3 regions of the Streptomyces paromomycinus genome follow, and region 3 is predicted to be linked to each of the others. Evidence: riboswitches for the same ligand, from Rfam matches in the RefSeq annotation. Region 3 holds a riboswitch; each other region holds the start of a gene.
What was found. Region 3 has a riboswitch for cobalamin ahead of nicT (Nickel transporter NicT). Riboswitches for the same ligand answer to the same signal wherever they lie in the genome.
Positions count from the first base shown of each region.

Region 1 (7,608 bases), 680 kb from region 3:
GCGACCGTGCCGCCCTCGCCGGTGTCGCCGAGCACCCGCAGCGCGCGCTCCTCGCCCACCTTCCACTTCGCCGACTTCACGAACTGGAACACCCCGACCGGCCAGCCCTGGTTCCAGGCCCGCAGCGCCAGTCCGAAGGCGGCGGTGGACTTGCCCTTGCCGGGGCCGGTGTGGACGAGGACCAGCGGGCGGTTGCGGCGCTGGCGGGTGGTGAGTCCGTCGTCCGGGACGACGGACGGCTGTCCCTGAGGCATTAAGCGGCCTTCCGAGTGGTGTGGTGGTTGCCCTGCCCGCGGACGTCGCGGACGAGCGCGGAGACGCTGTCCGCGCGCAGTTCGTCGAGGGTGACGGCGGTGCCCTGGAGGTCGCGGGCCAGCTCGCCCGCCAGACCCAGACGTACCGGCCCGGCCTCGCAGTCGACGACCACCGAGGCGACCCCCTCGGCGCCCAGCAGCCGGGCGGCGCGCGAGGTGCGCACCAGCGGCTCGGGGCCGCCGGTGGAGCGCCCGTCGGTGACGACCACCAGCAGCGGCCGGCGCGAGGCGTCCCGCAGCCGTTCGACCCGCAGCACCTCGTGGGCCTTGAGCAGGCCCGCGGACAGCGGTGTGCGGCCGCCGGTGGGCAGCGACTCCAGCCGGGCCGCGCCCGCCTCCACCGACGAGGTGGGCGGCAGCGCCAGTTCGGCCTCCGCACCACGGAAAGTGATCATGCCGATCTTGTCGCGCCGCTGGTAGGCGTCGAGCAGCAGCGAGAGCACCGCACCCTTGACCGCGCTCATCCGCTTGCGCGCCGCCATCGAGCCGGACGCGTCCACGACGAAGAGCACGAGGTTGCCCTCCCGGCCCTCGCGCACCGCCTCGCGCAGATCGTCCCGGCGCACCACCAGGCCCGGACCGCGGCGGCCGCGCGCCACCTGGTGCGGCGCGGCGGCCTGCACGGTCGCGGCCAGGTGCAGCTTGGTCAGGGTGCCGTGCGGGCGCCGGGCGCCGGTGGTCCGGCCGTGCGCCGTACGGGCGCGGGAGCGGCGGCCGTCCGCGCCCTCGCCGAGCCCCGGGACGTCGAGTCGCCGGGTACGGAACGGCTCGCCCGCGCCGACGGCGGCCGTCTCGCCGCCCTCGCCCGGAGCGTTGTCCGCGTCGCCCTCGGACTGTGCCTTCGGGTCGGCGGGCGCCGGGTCCGCCTCCGGGGCCTGCGGCTGTTCGGGCAGCTGCGGCTGGTCGGATGCCTGCGGCTGGTCGTGCGGGCCCTGGGCGTCCTCGGCCTGCGGGCCGTCCGGGCCGCCGTCGCCGTCCTGCGGCGGCTGTCCGCCGCCGGGGCCGTCGGGTCCGTCGTCGGGGCCGCCGTCCGGGTCGGGCTCCGGATCGTCGTCCTCGTCGGCGGCGAACTCCTCCAGTGTCCGGTCGAGCTTGTCCTCGTCCAGGCCCGGGGCGTCGAACGGATTGCGGCGGCGCCGGTGGGGGAGCGCCAGCAGGGCGGCCTGCCGTACGTCCTCCTCGCGGACCTCCGTACGGCCCGCCCAGGCGGCCAGCGCGCAGGCGGTGCGCGCCATCACGATGTCGGCGCGCATGCCGTCCACCTCGAACGCGGCGCACACCGCGGCGATCTGCCGCAGCACCGCGTCCCCGAGGACCACGTCCGGCAACAGGGCCCGCGCGGCGGCGATCCGCTCCCGCAGCTCGCCCTCCTCGACGGCCCAGCGGGCGGCGAAGCCCTCCGCATCCGCGTCGTAGGCCAGGCGGCGCCGGACGACCTCGACCCGCTGGTCCGGCTCGCGGGACGCGGCGACCTCCACGGTCAGCCCGAAACGGTCCAGCAACTGCGGCCGCAGCTCGCCCTCTTCGGGATTCATGGTGCCGACGAGCAGGAAGCGCGCGGCGTGCCGTACGGAGACGCCCTCACGCTCCACGTACGAGGCGCCCATGGCGGCGGCGTCCAACAGCAGGTCCACGAGGTGGTCGTGGAGGAGGTTGACCTCGTCGACGTACAGGATGCCGCGGTGCGCGTCCGCCAGCAGGCCCGGCTCGAACGCCTTCACACCCTCCGACAGCGCCCGCTCGATGTCCAGCGCGCCGACGAGACGGTCCTCGGAGGCGCCGACGGGGAGCTCGACCATGCGGGCCGGGCGGTCCTCCGCGCCGGCCGCCTCGTGCGGGCCGTCCGGGCAGGCCGGGTCCGGCGCGGCCGGGTCGCAGGAGAAGCGGCAGCCGGTGACGACGGGGACGTCCGGCATCAGCGCCGTCAGGCCCCGCACGATCGTCGACTTCGCGGTGCCCTTCTCGCCCCGGACGAGCACCCCGCCGATGGCCGGCGAGATGGCGTTGAGCAGCAGGCTCAGCCGCATGTCGGACATGCCGACGACCGCGGTGAACGGGTAAGGGACCGTTGCCATTAAGGAGTACCCCCTTCGAGGGTCGTGCGATGTGCGGGTGCGGGGGAGGCCGCGGCGGGGGCGGCCGGGGTGCGGGGCGGCGGTATCGGCGGCGCCCCCGGTGGTACGAACGGCAGTCCCGCCGGTACGCCGTCCTCGATGAGCCGCAGCAGCGCCGCCGTGTCCGCGTGCTCCTCGATCAGGTCGCCCAGCTTGTCGAGCTGCTCCTCGCGCAGCGCGGCGAAGCTGGTGTCCGGCGCCGGGACGAACGCGCGGCCCGCGTCGGCGGCCACCCGCCGCAGGAACGCCCGCCGGAAGCCGTCGCTCTCCAGCGAGCCGTGCCAGTGGGTGCCCCAGACCGCGCCGGACCGGCAGCCCGCCAGGAAGGGCTCCCCGCCGTCGATCTCCGCCACGCCATGGTGGATCTCGTACCCCTCGACCGGCTCGCCCAGCGCCTCGCCGGACGGACGGGCCAGGGTCTTCTCCGCCGCGAACCGGACGCGTACGGGCAGCAGGCCCAGCCCGTCCACCGTCCCGGCCTTCGACTCGACCTCGTCCTCGATCCGCTCGCCCAGCATCTGGAAACCGCCGCAGATGCCCAGCACCGGGCGGCCTTCCGCGGCCCGCCGCCGCACCGCGTCCGCGATGCCGCGCTCGCGCAGCCACTGGAGCGCGCGGACGGTGCCGCGGGTGCCGGGCAGGACGACGAGGTCGGCGTCGGCCAGTTCCTCGGGGCGGTCCACGAACCGCACCACGACGCCCGGTTCGGCGGCGAGCGCGTCCACGTCCGTGAAGTTCGACATCAGCGGTACGGCGGCCACCGCGACCCGCAGCACGTCGGCGCCGTGCGGCGGTGCGACGACGCTCTCGCGGACCGCGCCGCGCAGCGACACCCGGAGGCCGTCTTCTTCGTCGATGCCGAGGCCGTGCGCGAACGGCAGCACTCCGAGGGCGGGCCGCCCGGTCAGCTCCTTCAGCATGTCCAGGCCGGGCTCCAGCAGCGTCACATCGCCCCGGAACTTGTTGACGAGGTACCCCGCGACCAGCGCCTGGTCCTCCGGGGACAGCAGCGCCGTGGTGCCGAAGAAGGAGGCGAACACTCCGCCCCGGTCGATGTCGCCGACCACCACGGCCGGGATACGGGCGGCCCGCGCGATGCCCATGTTCACGATGTCGGTACGCCGCAGGTTGATCTCCGCCGGGCTGCCGGCGCCTTCGCAGATCACCGCGTCGTGCGTGCGGCGCAGCTCCTGGAGGCAGTCCGTGACCGTACCGAGCAACTGCTCCTGACGGCCCGCGTGATAGCCGCGCGCGCTCAGCTCGCCCACCGGCTTGCCCATCAGCACGACCTGGCTGCTGCGGTCACTGCCCGGCTTCAGCAGCACCGGATTCATCAGCGCGCTCGGCTCGACGCGCGCTGCCGCGGCCTGCATGGCCTGCGCCCGCCCGATCTCCGCGCCCTCGCGCGTCACGAACGAGTTCAGCGACATGTTCTGCGCCTTGAAGGGCGCCACCTTGACGCCCTTGCGGGCCAGCCAGCGGCAGATGCCCGCCGTCACCACGCTCTTGCCCGCGTCGGACGTGGTGCCCGCCACCAGCAGCCCGCCGCCGAGCGGCGCCCCACTCGAACCGTTCACCTGACACTCCTCGCCGTCCGTACTGCGCTGCTCACTTGGCCGCCCTCCCGGCTGTACGGGACCGTCGTACCGCCCCGGCCGCCAGTCGGCCCGCGACCGTGGCCGCCAGCGCCAGCGCGCTCACCCGGCGCGACAGCCGTACGGCCCGCTCGATGTCCGGCACCGCGACCGGCCGGCCCGCGTCGCCGTTGAGCACCGGCCGGTGCTCGACCCGGCCGCCGTACGCCAGGGTGCCGCCCAGCCGTACCCCCAGCGCCCCGGCGAACGCCGCCTCCACCGGGCCCGCGTTGGGGCTCGGGTGGGACGGGCCGTCCTGCCGCCAGGCGCGCAGCGCGCCCCGCCGGTCCGGCCCGGCCAGCACCGCCAGCGCGGCGGTCAGCCGGGAGCCGGGGTAACCGGCCACGTCGTCGAGCCGGGCCGAGGCCCAGCCGAATCGGCGGTGGCGCGGCGACTTGTGCCCCACCATCGCGTCCAGCGTGTTCACCGCCCGGAAGGCCAGCAGCCCCGGCACACCGGCGGCCGCGCCCCAGACCAGGGCGCCGACCACCGCGTCCGAGGTGTTCTCGGCGACGGACTCGACCACCGCGCGCGCCATCTGCTGCCCGTCCAGGGCCTGCGGGTCGCGCCCGCACAGGTGCGGCAGCCGCTCGCGCGCCACGTCCAGGTCGCCCGCCGCGAGCGCGCCGCCGACGGCCCGCGCCTCGCGGCCCAGCGAAGTGCCGCCCAGGACGGCCCAGGTGGCGGCGGCGGTCAGCGCGACGGAGGCGGGGAAGGCGGCGGGGGAGCGGCGTACGGCGCGGTCGAGCAGCGCGGCACCGGCGGCGGTGCCGCCCGCGAGCAGCGCGGTGTGCAGGGCGCCGGTCCCTCGGTGGTCGCGCCACAGACGGCGTTCCACGGCGGCCGCGGCCCGCCCGAAGGCGGCCACGGGGTGACCGCGCCGGGGATCGCCCACGACCAGGTCGCCGAGGAAACCGAGGGCCGCGCCGCACGCGTAGCCGGCGTGTTCGGCACGCATCGGATCAGACCGCCGTCGCGCCTCGGAGGGATGGCGTGGGGGTACGTCCAGCAGATTGCGCACTGCGGCCGGGCATGGCGGTAGGTCCTCACTCAGGGTCCGCGCCCTGGCTCGACGGGTACGGCGACGAGAGTCTCCTGGCTCCCCGGATCGGCGCTTCCCCCGGCCTTCCAGTCCGTACGGGAACCTGCGTCGCGGGACGCGGACCGTGGCCCTTGGTGGAGGGGCGCTCCCCGGTGACAGTGGCGGGACCGCGCCGGATTCTCACCGGACTTCCTCATCTGTCGCCGATTGGCTCCGGCAGTCCACCACGCTCCGCCAAGCCCGTCAACTCACGCTTGACCTGCGGTGCGGGGCGGTGGCGGCGCCTGTGTCGCACGACACAGGCGTCCGGTGGCCGCGGCGGGGATGCCGCGGCCACCGGACGCCCGTGGTGCCGTGCCGCGCCTCAGGCGGCGACGATCAGGTAGATCCCGTACGCCACGGCCGCCGCGCACAGCGCGAAGCAGACGTACGCCCCGGCCCGCGCCGCTCCGCCGGAGGGGGCGGGCCCGTCGGCGGTCACCGGCGTGCCCTCCTGCTGCGGCTTGCGGGACGTGCCGACGATGCCGAGGGTGAACAGGCCCACGATCCCGACCGTCACGAACAGCGTGACGCCGAAGACCTGGCCGAGAGCGGCCCAGTCGATGCTCATTGCGTTCTCGTTCCTTGGTGGGAGCCGTGCGGCCGGGTCAGCCGGCGGCCGAGCCGGCCTTGGCGCGGCGCCGGGCGCTCTTGTCGTGCGGGTGGGCGGCCACCGGGGCGGCGATCACCGGGGCGGCACCGACCGGGTCCGTGATCCGGGTCTCGGCGACCGTGGGGGCCGGGATGGCGGCCGTGCCCGCCGCGACCGGGCCCGCGGGCGGCGGCGAGACGGCCTGCAGGGCGGCGGTGACGACACCGGCGGGCTCGGCGGCCGGGCCCTCGTTGACGTTGGTGTGGTCCACCGGCTTGCGCCGGGAGGCCGTCCAGATCGCGCCGCAGACGGCGAGTGCCAGCACGGCGACGGTCGCGATGCCCCAGTCGCCCTGGTCCGCCAGGAGCGCGGCGCCCGCCGCGACCAGCCCGGCGGCCGGCAGCGTCAGCCCCCAGGCGGCGGCCATCCGGCCCGCCGTGGACCAGTGCACCACGCCGCCCTTGCGGCCCAGGCCGGAGCCCATCACCGAACCGGAGCAGACCTGGGTGGTGGAGAGCGCGAACCCGAGGTGGGAGGAGGCCAGGATGGTGGCCGCGGCGCCGGTCTGGGCGGCGAAGCCCTGCGGCGGCTGGATGTCGGTGATGCCCTTGCCCATCGTGCGGATGATCCGCCAGCCGCCCAGGTACGTGCCGAGCGCGATGGCCAGGCCGGCCGAGGCGATGACCCACAGCGGCGGGTCGGCGTGCGGGGCGACGACGCCGCCGGTGATCAGCGCGAGGGTGATCACACCCATCGTCTTCTGGGCGTCGTTGGTGCCGTGCGCGAGGGAGACCAGCGCGGCCGAGGCGATCTGCCCGGCGCGGTAGCCCTTGGCGGTGTCCTCCTCGGCGCGGTCGCGGGCCAGCCGGTAGGTCAGCCGGGTCGCGGCCGTCGCGGCCAGACCGGCCACGACGGGGGCGGCGACGGCCGGGATGAGGACCTTCATGACCACCGCGCCGCCGTGCACGCCGCTCGGGCCGACGGCCACCAGGGTCGCGCCGATCAGACCGCCGAAGAGGGCGTGCGAGGAGCTGGAGGGGAGTCCGGCCAGCCAGGTGACCAGGTTCCAGACGATGGCGCCGACCAGCCCGGCGAAGATCACTTCTGGTCTGATGCCGGCCGTCTCGTCGATGATCCCGCCGGAGATGGTCTTGGCGACCTCCACCGACAGGAAAGCGCCGACCAGGTTGAGGACCGCCGACATCGCCACCGCGATCTTGGGCTGGAGTGCCCCGGTGGAAATGGTGGTGGCCATGGCGTTGGCCGTGTCGTGGAAGCCGTTCGTAAAGTCGAACACCAAGGCCGTGACGATCACGATCCCGATGAGAAGCGTGATGTGTTCCATTCACCCAGGCAATCAGTTCGTTGGGCAGTGACGCTCGGGACCGTACGGACGACGGGTGAACGGAAGGTGAACTGGGGCGGGCGCCGCAGTGACGCCCCCGCAGGGGTGGTGCGGAGGCGCCCGTACCGTCGCCCGGGTCCCATGCCTACCAGCACGGACGCCTCGTGTGCCGCAGGCGTACCGGTGGCGGTGAGGCGGGGTGCCGGGCGTGTCGGGGGCCGGGCGTGTCGGGGCGCGTACCGGTGGCCGGCGCGTCGGCGTGTCAGCCGCGCGCGAAGCGCCGCAGCCCGGTGACCGTACCGTTCCACTTGTTCTGGTCGCCGGGCAGCGCGCCGGACCCGGCGTGCTGCCAGATGCTCGGGTACACCCAGCCGGCGGGCAGCTTGCCCGGGGTGCTGTGCCAGCGGGCCAGCCACAGGGGGTGGGTGGCGGCGAACGCCCGGCTGCCGCCGGTGCAGCCGTTCCACCACCGGGCCGTCGTGTAGATCACCGGCCGCCGCCCGGTCTGCCGCAGCACCTCGGCGCTGA
Region 1 is NZ_BHZD01000001.1:7,539,278-7,546,885, forward strand. Features, by position in the region: gene cobO (cob(I)yrinic acid a,c-diamide adenosyltransferase) at 1-254, opposite strand, end outside; gene OEIGOIKO_RS32445 (putative cobaltochelatase) at 254-2,389, opposite strand; gene OEIGOIKO_RS32450 (cobyric acid synthase) at 2,389-4,005, opposite strand; gene OEIGOIKO_RS32455 (cobalamin biosynthesis protein) at 4,037-5,020, opposite strand; cobalamin riboswitch at 5,152-5,298, opposite strand; gene OEIGOIKO_RS32460 (hypothetical protein) at 5,469-5,714, opposite strand; gene OEIGOIKO_RS32465 (inorganic phosphate transporter) at 5,752-7,080, opposite strand; gene OEIGOIKO_RS32470 (lysozyme) at 7,343-7,608, opposite strand, start outside.
Region 1: another riboswitch for cobalamin. It lies ahead of OEIGOIKO_RS32455 (cobalamin biosynthesis protein); the one in region 3 lies ahead of nicT (Nickel transporter NicT).

Region 2 (7,608 bases), 1.6 Mb from region 3:
CAGGTCGTGCAGCGCCACCAGGACCGTGGCGGGCAGCCTGCGCAGGATGCCGAGCACCGTGAGCTGGTGCCGTACGTCCAGGTGGTTGGTCGGCTCGTCGAGGACCAGCAGGGAGGGCCGCTGGGCCAGGGCGCGGGCGATGAGCACCCGCTGGCGCTCGCCGCCGGAGAGCCGGTCGAAGGACCGGTCCGCCAGCCCGGCCGCGTCCACCGACTCCAGAGCCCACGCCACCAGAGAGGCGTCCTCGGCACTGTCGCCGTCGAGCAGCCGCTTGTGCGGGGTGCGGCCCATCGCGACGACCTCGCGCACGGTCAGGTCGAAGTCGGCGGCCGACTCCTGCACCACGGCGGCCACCGTGCGGGCCAGCCGCCGTACCGGGAGCGACCAGGCGTCCGTGCCGTCCACCCGGACCCGTCCCGCGTCGGGCCGCAGCACCCGGTAGACGGCGCGCAGCAGGCTGGACTTGCCGCTGCCGTTGGGCCCGACCAGGCCGACCACCTCACCGGGCCGGGCGGTCAGGGAGACGTCGCGCACCAGGCGGTGGGCCCCGGCGGTGAGCGTGAGGCCGTCGACGGTCAGTTCGGTCGCGCTCATGCCACTCCTCGGTGCACGGTACGGCGGGCGTCCCGGCGCATCAGCCACAGGAAGAACGGTCCGCCGCACAGGGCGGTCAGCACACCGACGGGGATCTCCATGGGCGCGGCGACGGTACGTGCCGCGATGTCGGCCCAGATCAGGAACACCGCGCCGGCCAGTGCGGCGGCGGGCAGCACCCGGCGGTGGTCACCACCCACGAACAGGCGCACCACGTGCGGCAGCATCAGGCCCACGAAGCCGATCGGCCCGGCCGCGGCCACCAGGACGCCGGTGACGAGCGAGAGCAGGACGAACATCCGGGCCCGGAACCGGGCCACGTCCAGCCCCATCGTCGTGGCGGCCTCCTCGCCCGCCAGCAGCAGGTTCAGCGACCGGGCCTGGACCAGCAGGACGGCGATGCCCAGCAGCAGGGCCAGGCCCGGCAGCCACAGCGTGCCCCACTGCACCCCGCCGAGGCCTCCGAGGGTCCAGGCGAGCACGGCCCGGGCCTCGTTGCCCCGGTCGGAGGTCAGCAGCAGGATGTCCATCACCGCCGTGAGGACCGCCGCCATCGCCACCCCCGACAGCACCAGCCGTACCGAGGTGATGCGCCCGCCGGTACGGGCCGTCGTGTAGACGAGCAGCAGGGTCAGCAGTGCTCCGGCGAAGGCGGCGGCCGACAGCGACACCGGACCGAACAGGCTCACCCCGAAGACGATCACCATGACGGCGCCCAGGGACGCACCCGAGGAGACACCCAGCAGATACGGCTCCGCCAGCGGGTTGCGGACCAGTGCCTGCATGGCCGTACCGATCACCGCGAGCCCCGCGCCGGTCACCGCGCCGAGCGCCACCCGCGGCGCCCGTACGTCCAGCACGATGGTCTCGCGCGCCCGGGACCACCCCGGGTCCGCCAGGTCGGCGCCGAGCGCGTGGGTCACGATGCCCCACACCTCGCCGGGCGGCACGTGCACCGACCCGATCGCCATCCCCGCCGTGGCGGAGACCAGCAGCAACACGCCGAGCACGACGAGGGTGACGGCGAAGGACCGGCGGCGCGGCGGCGTATCGGGCCGGTGCTCGCGGGTGACCGCCGTCCCGGCGGCGGCGGTCACCGGAACCGCTCGGGGTGCAGGGCGCGGGCCAGCTCCTCCACCGCGTACGGCGGCCGCACCCCCACCAGGGTCGCGGTCAGCGGCAGCACGACGAACCGTTTGTTCCTCACCGCGGGCACGTCGGCGAGCGCGGGCTGCGACAGCAAAAACTTCTTCTTCTGCTCGACGCTCCCGGCCCCCGCGTAGTCGTAGATCGCGATGACCTCGGGCTTCCGGTCGACGACCTGCTCCCAGGACGCGTCACCGAAGACCTTGTCCAGGTCCGCGAAGACGTTCCGGCCGCCCGCGCGCTGGATGATCTCGGTGCCGAGACTCTTGCCGCCGGCGGTGAAGGCCGCCTTGTCGCCGCTGTCGTACACGAAGACCGGGACGGCGGGGGCGCCCTTGACCGCCTCGGTGGTCCGGTCCACCCGCGCCTTGAGGTCGGCGGCCAGCTCGGCGGCGCGGTCCCGTACGCCGAAGATGCTGCCGATCGTGCGGACCTCGTCGTACGTGTCCTGCATGGACACCTGCTTCTTCCCGCAGTACTCGCGGTTGAGGTAGGTGTTGATCCCGGCGTCGGCGAACGCCTTGCGCGAGCGGCCCTCGTTCTCGGCGAAGGCGCTGGCGTAGCCGCCGTAGACGAGGTCCGGACCGGCTTCCAGAACGGTTTCGAAGGACGGTTCCTTCTTCGCCAGTTGCGGCAGCGCCTCATAGTCCTTGCGCAGGTGCGGCAGGACGGACGAGTCGGGGAAGGCGGTGCCGATCATCCGGTCCTTGAGCCCCAACGCCAGCATCAGTTCGGCGGGGTGCTGGTGGATGGTGAGCACCCGGGAGGGCGGCTTCCGGTAGGTGGTACGGATGCCGCAGTTGTCGATGGTGACCGGGAAACCTTTCGCCGCGGTGGCCGCGGGCTCCGCGTCACCCGCGGTGTCCCGCGCCGTGCCGCAGCCGCCCAGCAGTGCGGCGGACAGGGCCAGGGCCACCGCCGGTGCCGTGGCGCGCCGGAACCGGCGCCGCCGGGTGGCGGGGGGAGAAAAGGGGGGACGGGTCGTGCCGTCGTACACGTAGAGCCTCCTGCGGAGTCCGCGCTCCTCGGAACGGGCCCGCGACAGGCCAGTGTCCTGACTCCCGGATCGACGTTCCCCCGGCCGTCCCGCGCCGCGCGCGGTGGCCCGAACTGCCTGATGAAAGGTCACTCCCCGGTCACAGTGGCGGGACCGCGCCGGACTCGCACCGGCTTCCTGTCTCCCGTCGCGGTGATGACCAGGTGATATTACGGTCGGTCGGACCGGGGGCAAAGGGCGCGCGTACGGTTCCGCGCGCCGTCCGCGGTGCACGGGCGCCGGGCCGCGCCGTACGGCCCGGCGCCCCGGTCATGCCGCGCGGACCGCCCGGAGCACCAGCCGCTCGGCGTCCTGGTCGTACGGGCGGCCGTCGAAGCCGCCGAAGACCTCGACCTCCTGGAAGCCTGCCTCCCCGGCCATCCGCCGCAACTCCACGGCGCTGTAGACGAACCAGACCAGGCTCGTACGTGTCACCCGGTCGCCCCGCACGAGCACCCAGTCGCTGCGCAGCCGCGCCCAGTCGTCCAGCACCGTGTCGGTCTGCACCAGCAGGTCGTCGCCGCGCTGTACGACCTTCGGCGGTGTGACCCTACGGGCCAGCAGTTCCTTTCCGGCCATGTCCAGAAGCAGGGTCCCGCCGGGCGCCAGGCAGTCGTGCATCGTGCGCAGCACACGGGCGTTGTCGGCGGGGTCCTCGAAATAGCCGAACGACGTGAACATGTTGAGGACCACGTCGAAGGCCCCGGGCTCGGAGAACTCCCGCATGTCGGCCTGGACGTAGCGGGCGGTGACTCCGGCGTCGGCGGCCCGTTTCCGGGCCCGGTCCAGCATCGCCGGGCTGCGGTCGACGCCCGTCACACCAAAGCCCCGGCGGGCGAGCGGGACGGTGAACACCCCCGGGCCGCAGCACAGGTCCAGCACCTGGGCCCCGGCCGGGAAGGACAGCAGGGGAGAGGTGTCGAGCAGCTCCTCGGCCTGGGCGTAGCGGCTGTCGGAGAAGAGGAAGTCGTAGAACTCGGTCCAGAAGTCATCGTCCTGGAATCCGCCCGTGTGCGTCATCGGGTACCGGAGTTCCTTCCTTGAGGTCCTTGAGACCCGTGAGGTCCGTGAGGGGGGTGGCGGGGGTGAGGCCGTCGGGGGCCGGAGCCGGGGGAGCTGCGTTCCGTTCCGCCGTGAGGCCGTCGGGGGCGGCGGGAGCGGTGCCCTGCTTCCGCCGCAGGGCGAGCAGGAGCGGCGGCAGCAGGACGCACTGGGCCGCGGCGAACAGCCAGAACCAGCCCGCGTGCCCGGCGCGTTCGCCGAAGCCGTAGAGCTGCCCGCCCAGCACGCCGCTGGCACAGGCGCCCAGACCCGCGGCGAGCCGCTGCTGCCCGAAGACCACGGCGTCCGAGCGGGAACTGCGGCGCAGCGCCTCCAGGTCGTTCTTGAGGAAGAGCACGATGTCGCCGAGCGTGATCAGGACACCGCCCGCCAGCAGGGCGGGCCTCGTTCCGGCGGCCAGGACCGCCATCCCGGCGGCCAGCCCCGTGAACCCGACCGCCAGGGCGACGGGATAGCGCATCCGCCGGATGGCACCCGACGCGAGCGGCTGGACGACGATGACGAGGACGGAGCAGGTCAGCAGCACCAGGCTGTAGAACTCGCTGGAGGCGCGCTCGACGGCGTACACGGCGAGGTAGTGCTGGAAGTGGAAGTAGAGGTAGAACGCCAGGCCGTTGGCGACGAAGGGGAGGACGGCGATTCCGGTGAGCAGACCCTGGCCGGCCGCCGGTGCGCTGCCGGAACGTTCCTTCTCCGGCCCCACCGCCGGCAGCCGGGCGTGCCCCACGGCCACCGCGGCGAACAGCGCCGTCACGACGAGGAACAGCGGACCGGGGGTCGACAGCACGAACGGACCCGCGACCAGCGGGCCCGCGGCCATCCCCGCGTTGAGCGCCGCGTTGCCCGCGGACAGGAACGCGGGCCTGCGCTCCTCGGTCACACCGTGCACCAGGTACGCCTTGTTGGCCGGCAGGTACAGCGCGGCGCCGCAGCAGGTCAGGATCAGCGCCGCCACCGCAACCGGCGGCCACCGCAGCGCCGCCAGGAACGCCGCGAAGCCCGCCGTACGGATCACCAGCGCCCAGAGCATCGTGCGCCGCAGCCCCACCCGGTCGGCGAGGGCCCCGCCGAGAACGCCCCCCGAGAACTGCACGAGGGACGCGGCGGCCAGCACCACACCGACCGCTCCGAGCCCCATGCCCAGCCGCTCGTGCAGGAAGACCGACATGAACGGCAGGACCATGAAACTGCCGAGCGGGATGAGGAAGGAGCTGAGCAGCAGGAAGCGCAGCGGCCCGGTGAGGGTGGACAGCGCGGTGCGGAGCCCCGGGCCGCCGTCTGTGCGTTCAGTCACCGGAGCCCTGGCCCGCCTGGCTCGCCGTAGCGTCCGCCGCCGTACCGGCCGCGCCCGTTGTACCGGCTGCGCCCGCCGTACCGGCCGTGTCCGGCACGCCTGCCCCGTCCGTCGTCCCCGCCACGCGGAACGGCTCCGTCCGCACCCGTACGGCGTTGGCCGCCGCGACCGCGCAGTGCGTGGCCAGTTCGGCCGTCTCGCCCTCCGCGTAGACGATGCCCGCGTAACCGCGGCTGTCGCCCAGGTGCTCGACGGGGTCGCCGGTCCGCTTGACCGGGTACCAGGCGGGCGAGCCCGGCATGTCCGGCAGCCGGTCGAGTCCGTCGACGCCGGTGAACACCCCTGGTTCCGCGGGGTACCCGAGGACGAAGGCCGAGGCGGGGCCGCCGGGCAGCGCCGCGTCCATGAGTCCGGGGCGGCTGCCGAGGGCCGCTTCCACCATCGCCTCGTACACGTTGACGCCGAGGGCCCGGCACAGCCCCTCACCGACGAGCGCGCCGCCGATCCGCGGGTTGATCTCCACCACTTCCGGGCCGGCGGTGGTCAGGGCGAACTCCACGTGGGCGAACCGGTCGGTGTAGCCGACGGCGGCCAGCACATCGTCCAGCCACCGCTCCAGAGCGTCCCGGCGCGGCTGCGGGAAGGCGACGGGGAACGCGGTGATCTCCTCCCGGAAGTGCGGCTCGGGCGACATCAGCCGGCTGGAGACGCCCAGCAGCCGGGTCCGCCCCGCCCAGGTGAGGGTCTCCGCGCTGTACACCGGTCCGGAGAAGTACGGTTCGGCGAAGAGGCGGCCCTTGAGCTGCCGTCCGGCGGCCTCGGCGAGCGCCGCGTCCAGTTCCCGCTCGTCCCGTACGAGCCAGACGTTCTGGCTTCCGGTGCCCGCGGTGTCCTTGAGGATCGCGGGCAGGCCCACCGCCTTCACCAGCAGCGCTGCCGTCGCCGGGTCGCCGCTGTCCGCCTCCGCCGCGCGGGCCCGGGTCAGCCCGGCCGCGAACAGCCGGTCCCGTACGGCGGCCTTGTCACGGGTCAGCCGCAGCACCGCCGCGTCGAGGCCGGGCAGTCCGAAGCGGGCGGTGAGTTCGGCGCCGACCAGCATCCAGGTGTCGGTCGAGCTGATCAGCCCCCGCAGGTCCGGGGTCCGGCCGAGCTGTTCCGCCACCAGTTCCGTGTCGAAGGTGTCGGTCTCCACCACGTCGAGGGCGCCCGCGGGCAGCCGCTCCAGCTCGTACGCGTAGTACGCGGGATCGCGGGTCAGCAGCCGCAGCGGCTCGCCCAGCCGGGCGGCGGCGCGCGTCAGGTGGCCCAGCCCGAAGGTGAGCGCTTCCAGGCAGACCACGGTCATGCGCGGGCCTCCGCACGGCGGGACGGCCAGGCGGCGCGGTTCCACGCCATCGTCGACCAGGGCATGGTCATCTCCTCGGGACTGCCGACCTCGGCCGGCTTCAGTGCGGCCAGGTCCACGGCCTCCCGGTGGCGGGCATAGACCCGTTCCACGTAGCGGTGGCCGGTGTCGGCACCGATCACCAGGTGGAGCCGGTCGGGGTGGCGGCGGGACTCGTGGGTGGCGGTCAGGTAGGCGGCGCCGGTGGACAGCCCGGCGAAGACGGCGTGCTCGCGCAGCAGGGCGACGGCGCCGGACATGGCGTGCGTGAAGTCCATCCAGTGCACCGCGTCGTACAGCTGGTGGCGGACGTTGTCGAAGGGGATCGAGGAACCGATACCGGCGATGATGGCTTCCGGGTCGTGGTGGTCCTGGCTCCCGAAGGTGACGCTGCCGAACGGCTGCACCCCGACCAGCCGGACGCCGGGATCCCGGCGGCGCAGATGCTGCACGAGGCCGCCGGTCGAGGCTCCCGACCCGACGCCGCCGACGACCGTCAGGGTGCGGTCCGGCAGGGCCGCGGTCACCAGGTCGGCGACCTCCTGGTAGCCCAGGTAGTGGATGGCGTCGTGGTACTGGCGCATCCAGTGGACGTCGGGCCGTTCGGCGAGGATCTCCCGGACCCGCCGGACCCGCAGCTCCTGGTCGAGCTTGAGGTTCTTCGACGGTCTGACCTGCTCGACCGTCGCGCCGAGGATCTCCAGTTGGGCGAGGGTGGTGGCGTCCACGGTGGTCGAGGCCACGATGTGGCAGCGCAGGCGGTAGCGGTGGCAGGCCAGTGCCAGGGCGTAGGCGTAGATGCCGCTGGAACTGTCGATCAGGGTCTGTCCGGTACGGACGGTGCCCCGGTCGAGCAGGTGCCGGACGGCGGCCAGCGCGGAGTAGATCTTCATCGACTCGAAGCGCAGCAGCACCATGCCGTCCGACAGCCGGACGAGGTCGGGGATCTTGAGGGCGTCGGCTATGTGGGGATGGGGGTCGGCCGTGTGGGGATGTGTCACGCGTAGCCTCCTTGGGCGAAAGAGCACTGGTGACCGAGCGAACGGAAGAAGGCGGACAGCTCCCCCTTCAGGGACGGCGCCGGCCGGCCGC
Region 2 is NZ_BHZD01000001.1:8,493,903-8,501,510, forward strand. Features, by position in the region: gene OEIGOIKO_RS36575 (ABC transporter ATP-binding protein) at 1-594, opposite strand, end outside; gene OEIGOIKO_RS36580 (FecCD family ABC transporter permease) at 591-1,691, opposite strand; gene OEIGOIKO_RS36585 (ABC transporter substrate-binding protein) at 1,688-2,737, opposite strand; cobalamin riboswitch at 2,768-2,951, opposite strand; gene OEIGOIKO_RS36590 (class I SAM-dependent methyltransferase) at 3,047-3,796, opposite strand; gene OEIGOIKO_RS36595 (MFS transporter) at 3,765-5,132, opposite strand; gene OEIGOIKO_RS36600 (ATP-grasp domain-containing protein) at 5,125-6,477, opposite strand; gene OEIGOIKO_RS36605 (cysteine synthase family protein) at 6,474-7,517, opposite strand; gene OEIGOIKO_RS36610 (GHMP family kinase ATP-binding protein) at 7,514-7,608, opposite strand, start outside.
Region 2: another riboswitch for cobalamin. It lies ahead of OEIGOIKO_RS36585 (ABC transporter substrate-binding protein); the one in region 3 lies ahead of nicT (Nickel transporter NicT).

Region 3 (7,608 bases):
ACTTCTGCCCGGGCGCCACCCTGGCGCGTACCGAACTGCACATCGCCCTGGAGACGCTGCTCCGCCGCCTGCCGGGACTTCGCCTGGCCGTACCGGACAGCGAGCTGAACTGGATACCGGCGGTGCTCGCGCGGGGAGTCGCGGAGCTTCCGGTGGTGTACGGCGCCTCTCGCGGCGAGTGGCCCGAAGTAGAGCGTTCCCCGGCCGCGAGCTCCGGTGCTGCGCCCGGTTGCCCCTTCGGCGCCACCGACGCCCCCGCCGCCATCACCCCCGCTCCCGTACCCGCCCCCGGAGAGGGCCGATGACCAGCACAGCGGCCGCCATCCTCAGCACCCTCCTCCCCCACCACCGCACCCCGGAGGCAACGGCTCCCGCCGAAGCAGCCACCCCCACCCACTTCCCGCACCAACTACGCCATCTGGAAACCCTGGTAGCGGGCCGCCACCCGATCCGCTTCACCCTCCCCGGCTTCCCTTGCAAGTCCCCCAACCCCGCCAAGGTCGTCGGCCGGCTCCCCGACGAGGGTGAACGTCTCGCCCTGCGCTTCCTGGACCGGCTGTGCGCCCGGATCGGGGAGCTGTACGCGCCGGGCGCGCGGCTCGTCATCTGCTCCGACGGGCACCTCTTCAGCGATCTGATCGGCGTCCCGGACCCGCACGTCGACGCGTACAACGACGCGCTGCGCGCCATGATCCGTACGGCCGGACTGTCCCACCTCACCACCTTCGACCTCCGGGACGTTTACGGGGACCGGCCCTGCGACGCCAAACGCGCCGAGGCGCACCGCCGGTACGCGCCCTCCCTGGACTCCCTGCGCGCCGAGACCCGGAACGCGGCCGCCCACGGCGGCGAAACGCTTCGCCTCTACCGCGGCGTCACCCGCTTCCTGTTCGAGGACACCACCGGCTTCGAGGGCACCCGCTCCGCCCTGCAACGCGCCTGCCGCACCCGTGCCTACGGAGTCGTCCAGCGCAGCCGCGCCTGGGGCGCGCTGATCGCCGAGCACCATCCGGACGCCCTCCGGCTGTCCATCCATCCGCAGCCGCCCGGTACGGCGAAGTTCGGCATCCGGCTGCTCGACGCGCCCGACGTGTGGATGACGCCGTGGCACGCCTGCGTGCTGCGCGACGCGGACGGAGGCGGCGTACGGCTGATGCGCGCGGCGGACGCGGCGCGGCTCGGGCGGCTCGTCCACCGGGACGGCCGCCCGAGCCATTACGTGCGGGACGTGCACGAGGCCGGGCGGCCGGCACCGGCGCGGACGGCGACCCCGACTCAGCTCTCCTGACCCGCGACCGCGCCTGGAACGGGCGCTGAGACTGCGGTCGGGGCTGCGGTCGGGGCTGCGGTTGGGACTGCGGTTGGGTTCGCGGTTGGGATCGCGGTTGGGTTGGCGACTTCACGCTGATCGACGGCGATCAGCGGGCCCCCCGTCAACGGATGCTCGACCACCACCGCCCGCACTCCGAACACTTCGGCCAGCAGCTCCGGCGTCAGCACCTCGCGCGGCGCGCCGGACGCCACCACCGTCCCTTCGGAGAGCACATGGAGCCGGTCGCAGACCGAGGCCGCCGCGTTCAGGTCGTGCAGGGAGACGAGCGTCGTACAGGCCCGTCCGCGCAGCAGGTTCAGCAGCTCGACCTGGTGCCGTACGTCCAGGTGGTTCGTCGGTTCGTCCAGGACGAGAACGTCCGGTGCCTGGGCGAAGGCACGGGCGAGCAGGGCCCGTTGCCGCTCCCCGCCGGAGAGCGCAGAGAACCGCCGCCCGCCGTACTCCGCCAGCCCCACGTCGGCCAGGGCACGGGCCACCGTCTCCCGGTCGTCGCGGTCGTCGCCCGCGAACGCCCGCTTGTACGGGGTGCGGCCCATCGCCACCACCTCGTGGACGGTGAGTTCGAAGTCACCGCCGCGTTCCTGGGGCAGGGCGGCGATGTGCCGGGCGGTGCGCGACGGCGGCATGGCCCGGATGTCCTCCCCGGCGAGCAGCACCCGGCCCGCTTCGGGGTTCAGGTGCCGGTAGACCGTACGCAGCACCGTGGACTTGCCGCTGCCGTTCGGACCGACCACGCCCGCGATCTCGCCCGGCGCGGCCATCAGCCGCACCCCGGCCACCACGCACCGGCCGGCGTACGACACCCGCAGATCCTCGATGTCGATCCGCATGCCGTGGCCCGTGACGGCTTCCGTACGTCCTCCTCCACCGGCCATGCCGGCACTCCTCCCCGCCCTCATGCGCCCGCTCCCGATCCCGACGCCGGTCCCGATCCGGCTCACGTTCTCGACCCCGCTCCCACTCCCGCTCCCAGGCGCCGGTCCAGCACGTACAGCAGTACCGGCGCGCCGATCAGCGCCGTGACCACGCCCACCGGCAGTTCCTGGCCGTCCAAGGCCGTACGGCACACGATGTCCACCACGACCAGCAGGAGCGCCCCGGTCAGCGCGGCCAGCGGCAGCAGCCTGCGGTGGTCGCCCCCGACGATCAGCCGGCACAGGTGCGGCACCATCAGCCCCACGAAGGCGACCGCCCCGGACACCGACACCAGGACGCCGGTGAGCAGGCTGGTCACCACGAACAGCACCCGGCGCAGCCGCACGACGTCCACGCCGACGCTCGCCGCCGTCTCGTCCCCCATCGTCAGCGCGTTCAGCGCACGGGCCCGCGCCTGGAGGACCAGCAGCCCGGCCGGTACGGTGACGGCCGGCAGCAGGAGCGTGCCCCACGTGGCGCCGCCCAGGCTGCCCATCAGCCAGAACAGCACGCCGCGCGTCTGCTGCTCGTCCCCGGCCTGCAGTACGAGGTAACTGGTGAACCCGGCCAGGAACTGCCCGATGCCGACCCCGGCCAGCACCAGCCGCAGCGGCGCGAAGCCGCCGCCCCGGCGGGCCAGCGTCCACACCAGCGCGAACGAGGCGAGCGCCCCGGCGAAGGCGGCCAGCGACAGCCCCACACCTCCGCCCAGCCCGAACGTCCCGTCCCCGCCGAACAATCCGTCCGTCCCCGCCACGGTGCCCGCGCCCAGCACGATCGCGGCCACCGCGCCCAGCGAAGCGCCGTTCGAGATGCCCAGCAGGTACGGGTCCGCCAGCGGGTTGCGCACCAGCGCCTGGGTGGCCGTACCGACGAGCCCGAGACCCGCGCCGACCAGCGCGGCGAGCAGCGCCCTCGGAACGCGCAGCTGCCAGACGATCAGATCGTCCGTACCCGGCCGGGGTGGCTCGCCTCCCAGTCGCCGGAGCACCACCGACCACACCTCGGCCGGGGCGATGCCGGTAGCACCGAGTGCGACGGCCGCGGTCAGCGCGACGAACAGGGCGACCAGCAGCCCGAGAGCGAGCCAGACGGTACGGGCCTGACCGGCTGCCCTTCCCTCAGCTCCGCCAGCCTGGCCGGCGTCCCTCCCCCCAGCTCCGCCAGCCTGACCGGTATCCCTACCCTCAGCTCCGCCAGCCCGCCCGACACCCTGCCCTGGAGCCTGCTCGACGGCCTGCCCAGGAAGCTGCTCGACGGCCTGCCCAGGAGCCTGCTCGACGGCCTCTCGCCTCTCAGTCGGCGATGCCATCAGTGGTTCGCCCCGGGACCGGACCCGGCCAGCCGATCCGGGTAGAGCGTCGCAGCGATCCGCCGCACCGTATCGGCATTGCCCACCCCGGCGATGGTCGTCTGCTCCGAGCCGATGCGCAGGAATTTCCCTTCCCGCACCGCGCGCAGTCCCGCCGTGGCCGGGAATTCCCTGAGGAACTTCGCGGCCTCGTCGAATGCCTTGTCGGTGGCCGCGGCACTTCCCCGGTTCCGTACGCCGAGCTGGATCCAGTCCGGGTCCTTCGCGACCACGTCCTCCCACGACACCGGCCGGAAATCGCTCGCGCAGTCCGCGAAGACGTTCCGCGCCCCGGCCTCGGTCAGCACCGCGTTGGCCACCTGCCGGTTGCAGACCGCGACGGGCTGTTTCGTCCCCGCGTCGAAGTCGAAGAAGAAATACGACGGCCGCTTCGCCACAGGCACGTCAGCGAGAGCCGTACGTACCGAAGAAACCTTCTTCTCCATCTCCGCCACCAGTTGCACCGCACGTCGCGAGGTACCCGTGAGCTGTCCGAGCCGCCGGATGTCGCCTTCCACGGCGGACAGGTCCTGCTGCGGCACCTTCTTGCGCGGCGCACAGGCCGTGGAAGCCAGATAGACGTGCTTGATGCCCGCCGCGGCGAATTCCTCCTCGGTCGGACCGGCCGCAGCGCCCCCCATGGCGCCCATGGAAGCGAACGTGTCGATATAGACATCAGCTCCGGAACCGAGCAGCTTCTCCTTCGGAATCACCGTCTTTCCCAGCACCGGGACGCGCTGCGCCCGGGCGTCGAGTTCGGGCGGCAACGCACCCTTACCCGGCGGGAATCCGGTACCGACGACCCGGTCGCCCGCTCCCAGCCGGAGCAGCATTTCCAGGCTCGCCGCATTGCTCGTGACAATCTTTCGCGGCGCCTCGGAAAGCGTCGTCCGCCGCCCGTCGCAATCGGTGACCGTGACGGGAAAGCCCCCGGCTCCGCCGCCCTGCCCGTCCGCGGCCCCCGTCGCCGTACGCCCGTCGGCACTGCCGCAACCGGTGGCCAGCGCGGCCACCGCGAGCGCCCCCGCCACCCCCACTACCGCCGCCATCGACCGGCTCCCGGCCACCGGCCCCACCAGATTCGTCCGAGGACGCATACGTCCGCTCTCCCTGCCACTCGACGCCCGACGGCCCGCACGTGCGGGCCCGGGACCAGGTAGTCGAGCGGGCGGCGCCCCGGGTTCCCGCCGCATTCGTCCGATGACCACACCGCGGCCGGGCGTTAGAGTGTCCGGGCCGTGGTGTCGGGAAGACCGGTGAAGACCGTCAGGTCCAGACCGGAGCGGCCCTCGCCACTGTGATCGGGAAGTTCCCGCCCCGTTCCGTACGCGCCCCGCGCCCGTACGGAGCCACTGGCCGCAGCCCGCGGCCGGGAAGGCAGGGGCGGGCGCGCACACCCGTCAGCCAGGAGACCGGCCACGGCATCTCACGAACTGATCCACGAGGTGCTGGAGCGTGACCACCGGATGCCCCCGTCCGCCAATTCCCCGTCTTCTTCCCCGTCTCCTTCCCCCTCCCCCACCCCCTCGCCGTCCCCGCCTGCCGCTTCCACCCCCCTGCCACTGCCCGGGTTCCGCTGGCGGCGGCAGGACACCGTGCGGACCGCGGGACTGATGGCGGTCATAGCCGCCCTGCACGTCGTCGCCTTCGGTGTGCTCTTCCTGCTGGTCGTGCCGCAGCACTACACCGTGGGCTCGCAGGTCTTCGGGGTCGGTCTCGGCGTCACCGCGTACACCCTCGGTATGCGGCACGCCTTCGACGCCGACCACATCGCCGCCATCGACAACACCACCCGCAAGCTGATGGCCGACGGCAAGCGCCCGGTCTCGGTGGGCTTCTGGTTCGCGCTCGGGCACTCCAGCGTGGTCGTCGCCATGGCGGCACTGGTCGCCGGCGGCGCGCAGCTGGCCGGCACCCTGCTCGACGACGGATCGAGCGCCCACCAGGTGCTCGGCACCGTGGGCACCACGGTCTCCGGCGGCTTCCTCTACCTCATCGCCGCGCTCAACCTCGTCGCGCTGGCGGGCATCTGGCGGGTGTTCCGGGCGATGCGGCAGGGCCGGTACGACGAGACGGAGCTGGAGCAGCACCTCGACTCCCGCGGCTTCATGAATCGCGTACTGGGCCGCTTCACCCGCTCCATCACCCGGCCCGGCCAGATGTACCCGCTCGGCCTGCTCTTCGGCCTCGGCTTCGACACCGCGACCGAGGTGACGCTGATGGTGATGGCGGGCAGCGGCGCGGCGGCCGGTCTGCCCTGGTACGCGATCCTGGTGCTGCCGCTGCTGTTCGCGGCGGGGATGAGCCTGTTCGACACGCTGGACGGTACGTTCATGAACTTCGCGTACCAGTGGGCGTTCTCGAACCCGGTGCGCAAGGTCTACTACAACCTCACGATCACCGGCCTGTCGATCGCCGTCGCGTTCTTCATCGGCACCATCGAGCTGGTCACCGTCCTGCACGACAAGCTGGACCTCAAGGACGGCGTCACCGACTGGATCTCGTCCATCGACCTGGACAACGTCGGCTTCATCATCGTCGGCCTGTTCGTGGTGGTCTGGGCGGCGGCGCTGGCGTACTGGCGGCTGGCCGGAGTGGAGAAGCGCTGGTCGGCACGGGCGACGGAGGCGGCCCGAGAGACCGCCTGACCACTGCCTGAACCCTCTGTCCCCGGCGCCACCGCCTCCCGGCCCGAGTCTCCGCCGACGGAAGCAGGCCACCACCCCGCCCCGCCCTACCCGCGGGTCAGCGTGGCGGCCTGCTCCCCACCCTGCCTTCGAATCCCGGTGGCAGCCCGCTGCACCCCACCCTCAAATCCAGGTGGCGGCCCGCTCCACCCTCACCCTCAAATCCGAATCATGGCCCGCCCAGTCCTCAGGTCACCCTCAGATCGCCCTCAGATCGCCCTCAGATCGCCCTCGGGGCGCCCTGAGGACGACATCCTCAGGACACCCTCAGGTCGCCGACCCGGCCGCCGCGCCCGTCTTCAGGTCGCCGACCCGGCCGCCGCGCCCGTCCTCAGGTCACGGCCCCAGCGCGCCAACTCGGCTTCAAGGTCGAGCGGGCGCAGCCGGTCCGGCTCGTCCGGGCCCGGCCACTCCGTACGGGGCACCCGCCACATGACCTCGAACTCGTTGCCGTCCGGATCCTTGGCGTACAGCGACTTGGACACCAGGTGGTCGGTGGCGCCGACCAGCGCGCCCCGCTCGGCCAAGTCCTTCGCCACGTCCGCCAGCTCCCCGAGGGTGCCGACCTCCCAGGCCAGGTGGTAGAGCCCCACCCGGCCGTGCTCGGGCCCCGGCGCCCCGGCGCCGACCGCGAACAGCCCGAGATCGTGATCGTTGGCGGTCCCCTCGGCACTGAGGAACGCGGCCCTCCCCGGTATCTCGGTGTCCACCCGGAACCCCAGCGCCTCCGTGTAGAAAGCCACGGCGCGCGCCACGTCCCGTACGTAGAGCACCGCGTGATTCAGCCGCCGCACTGCCACGTCAATCCCTCACCTTTCCGCTTCTCTCCACAGACACCACTCCACCCGGCTCCTTACGGCTCCACACGCCTCGGCCGGGGGTCAGTCGCGCACCAGCAGCATCACGAACGCCACGATCACGCCGAACACCAGGGCAGCCACCCCGTACGCAAGCCGGTGGTTACGCAGGACCGGGAGCAGCCGGTCGACCGCGTACCGGCCGGGACCGGTCAGCGCCAGGGCTCCCGCACCCGCCGTGAGCAGCAGCTCGTACTCGACGCCCTCGGGCGCGAAGAAGCCGCCGCCCCACTTCACCGCCAGCGCGTTCACCATCGTCCCGACGACCGCCGCGCCCGCCAGCGGCGTCAGCAGCCCGAGGACCAGCCCGAGGCCGCCCAGCGTCTCGCTGAGCCCGGCCACCACGGCCATGGCCTTGCCGGCCGGGTAGCCGCTGGCCGTGAAGAACTGTCCGGTTCCGTCCAGCCCCGGCCCGCTGAACCAGCCGAACAGCTTCTGCGCGCCGTGCGCGGCCATGATCAGCCC
Region 3 is NZ_BHZD01000001.1:6,860,039-6,867,646, reverse strand. Features, by position in the region: gene OEIGOIKO_RS29575 (cytochrome P450 family protein) at 1-305, shown strand, start outside; gene OEIGOIKO_RS29570 (L-tyrosine/L-tryptophan isonitrile synthase family protein) at 302-1,288, shown strand; gene OEIGOIKO_RS29565 (ABC transporter ATP-binding protein) at 1,276-2,163, opposite strand; gene OEIGOIKO_RS29560 (FecCD family ABC transporter permease) at 2,271-3,323, opposite strand; gene OEIGOIKO_RS29555 (ABC transporter substrate-binding protein) at 3,560-4,648, opposite strand; cobalamin riboswitch at 4,822-5,034, shown strand; gene nicT (Nickel transporter NicT) at 5,045-6,247, shown strand; gene OEIGOIKO_RS29545 (VOC family protein) at 6,586-7,086, opposite strand; gene OEIGOIKO_RS29540 (DoxX family protein) at 7,168-7,608, opposite strand, start outside.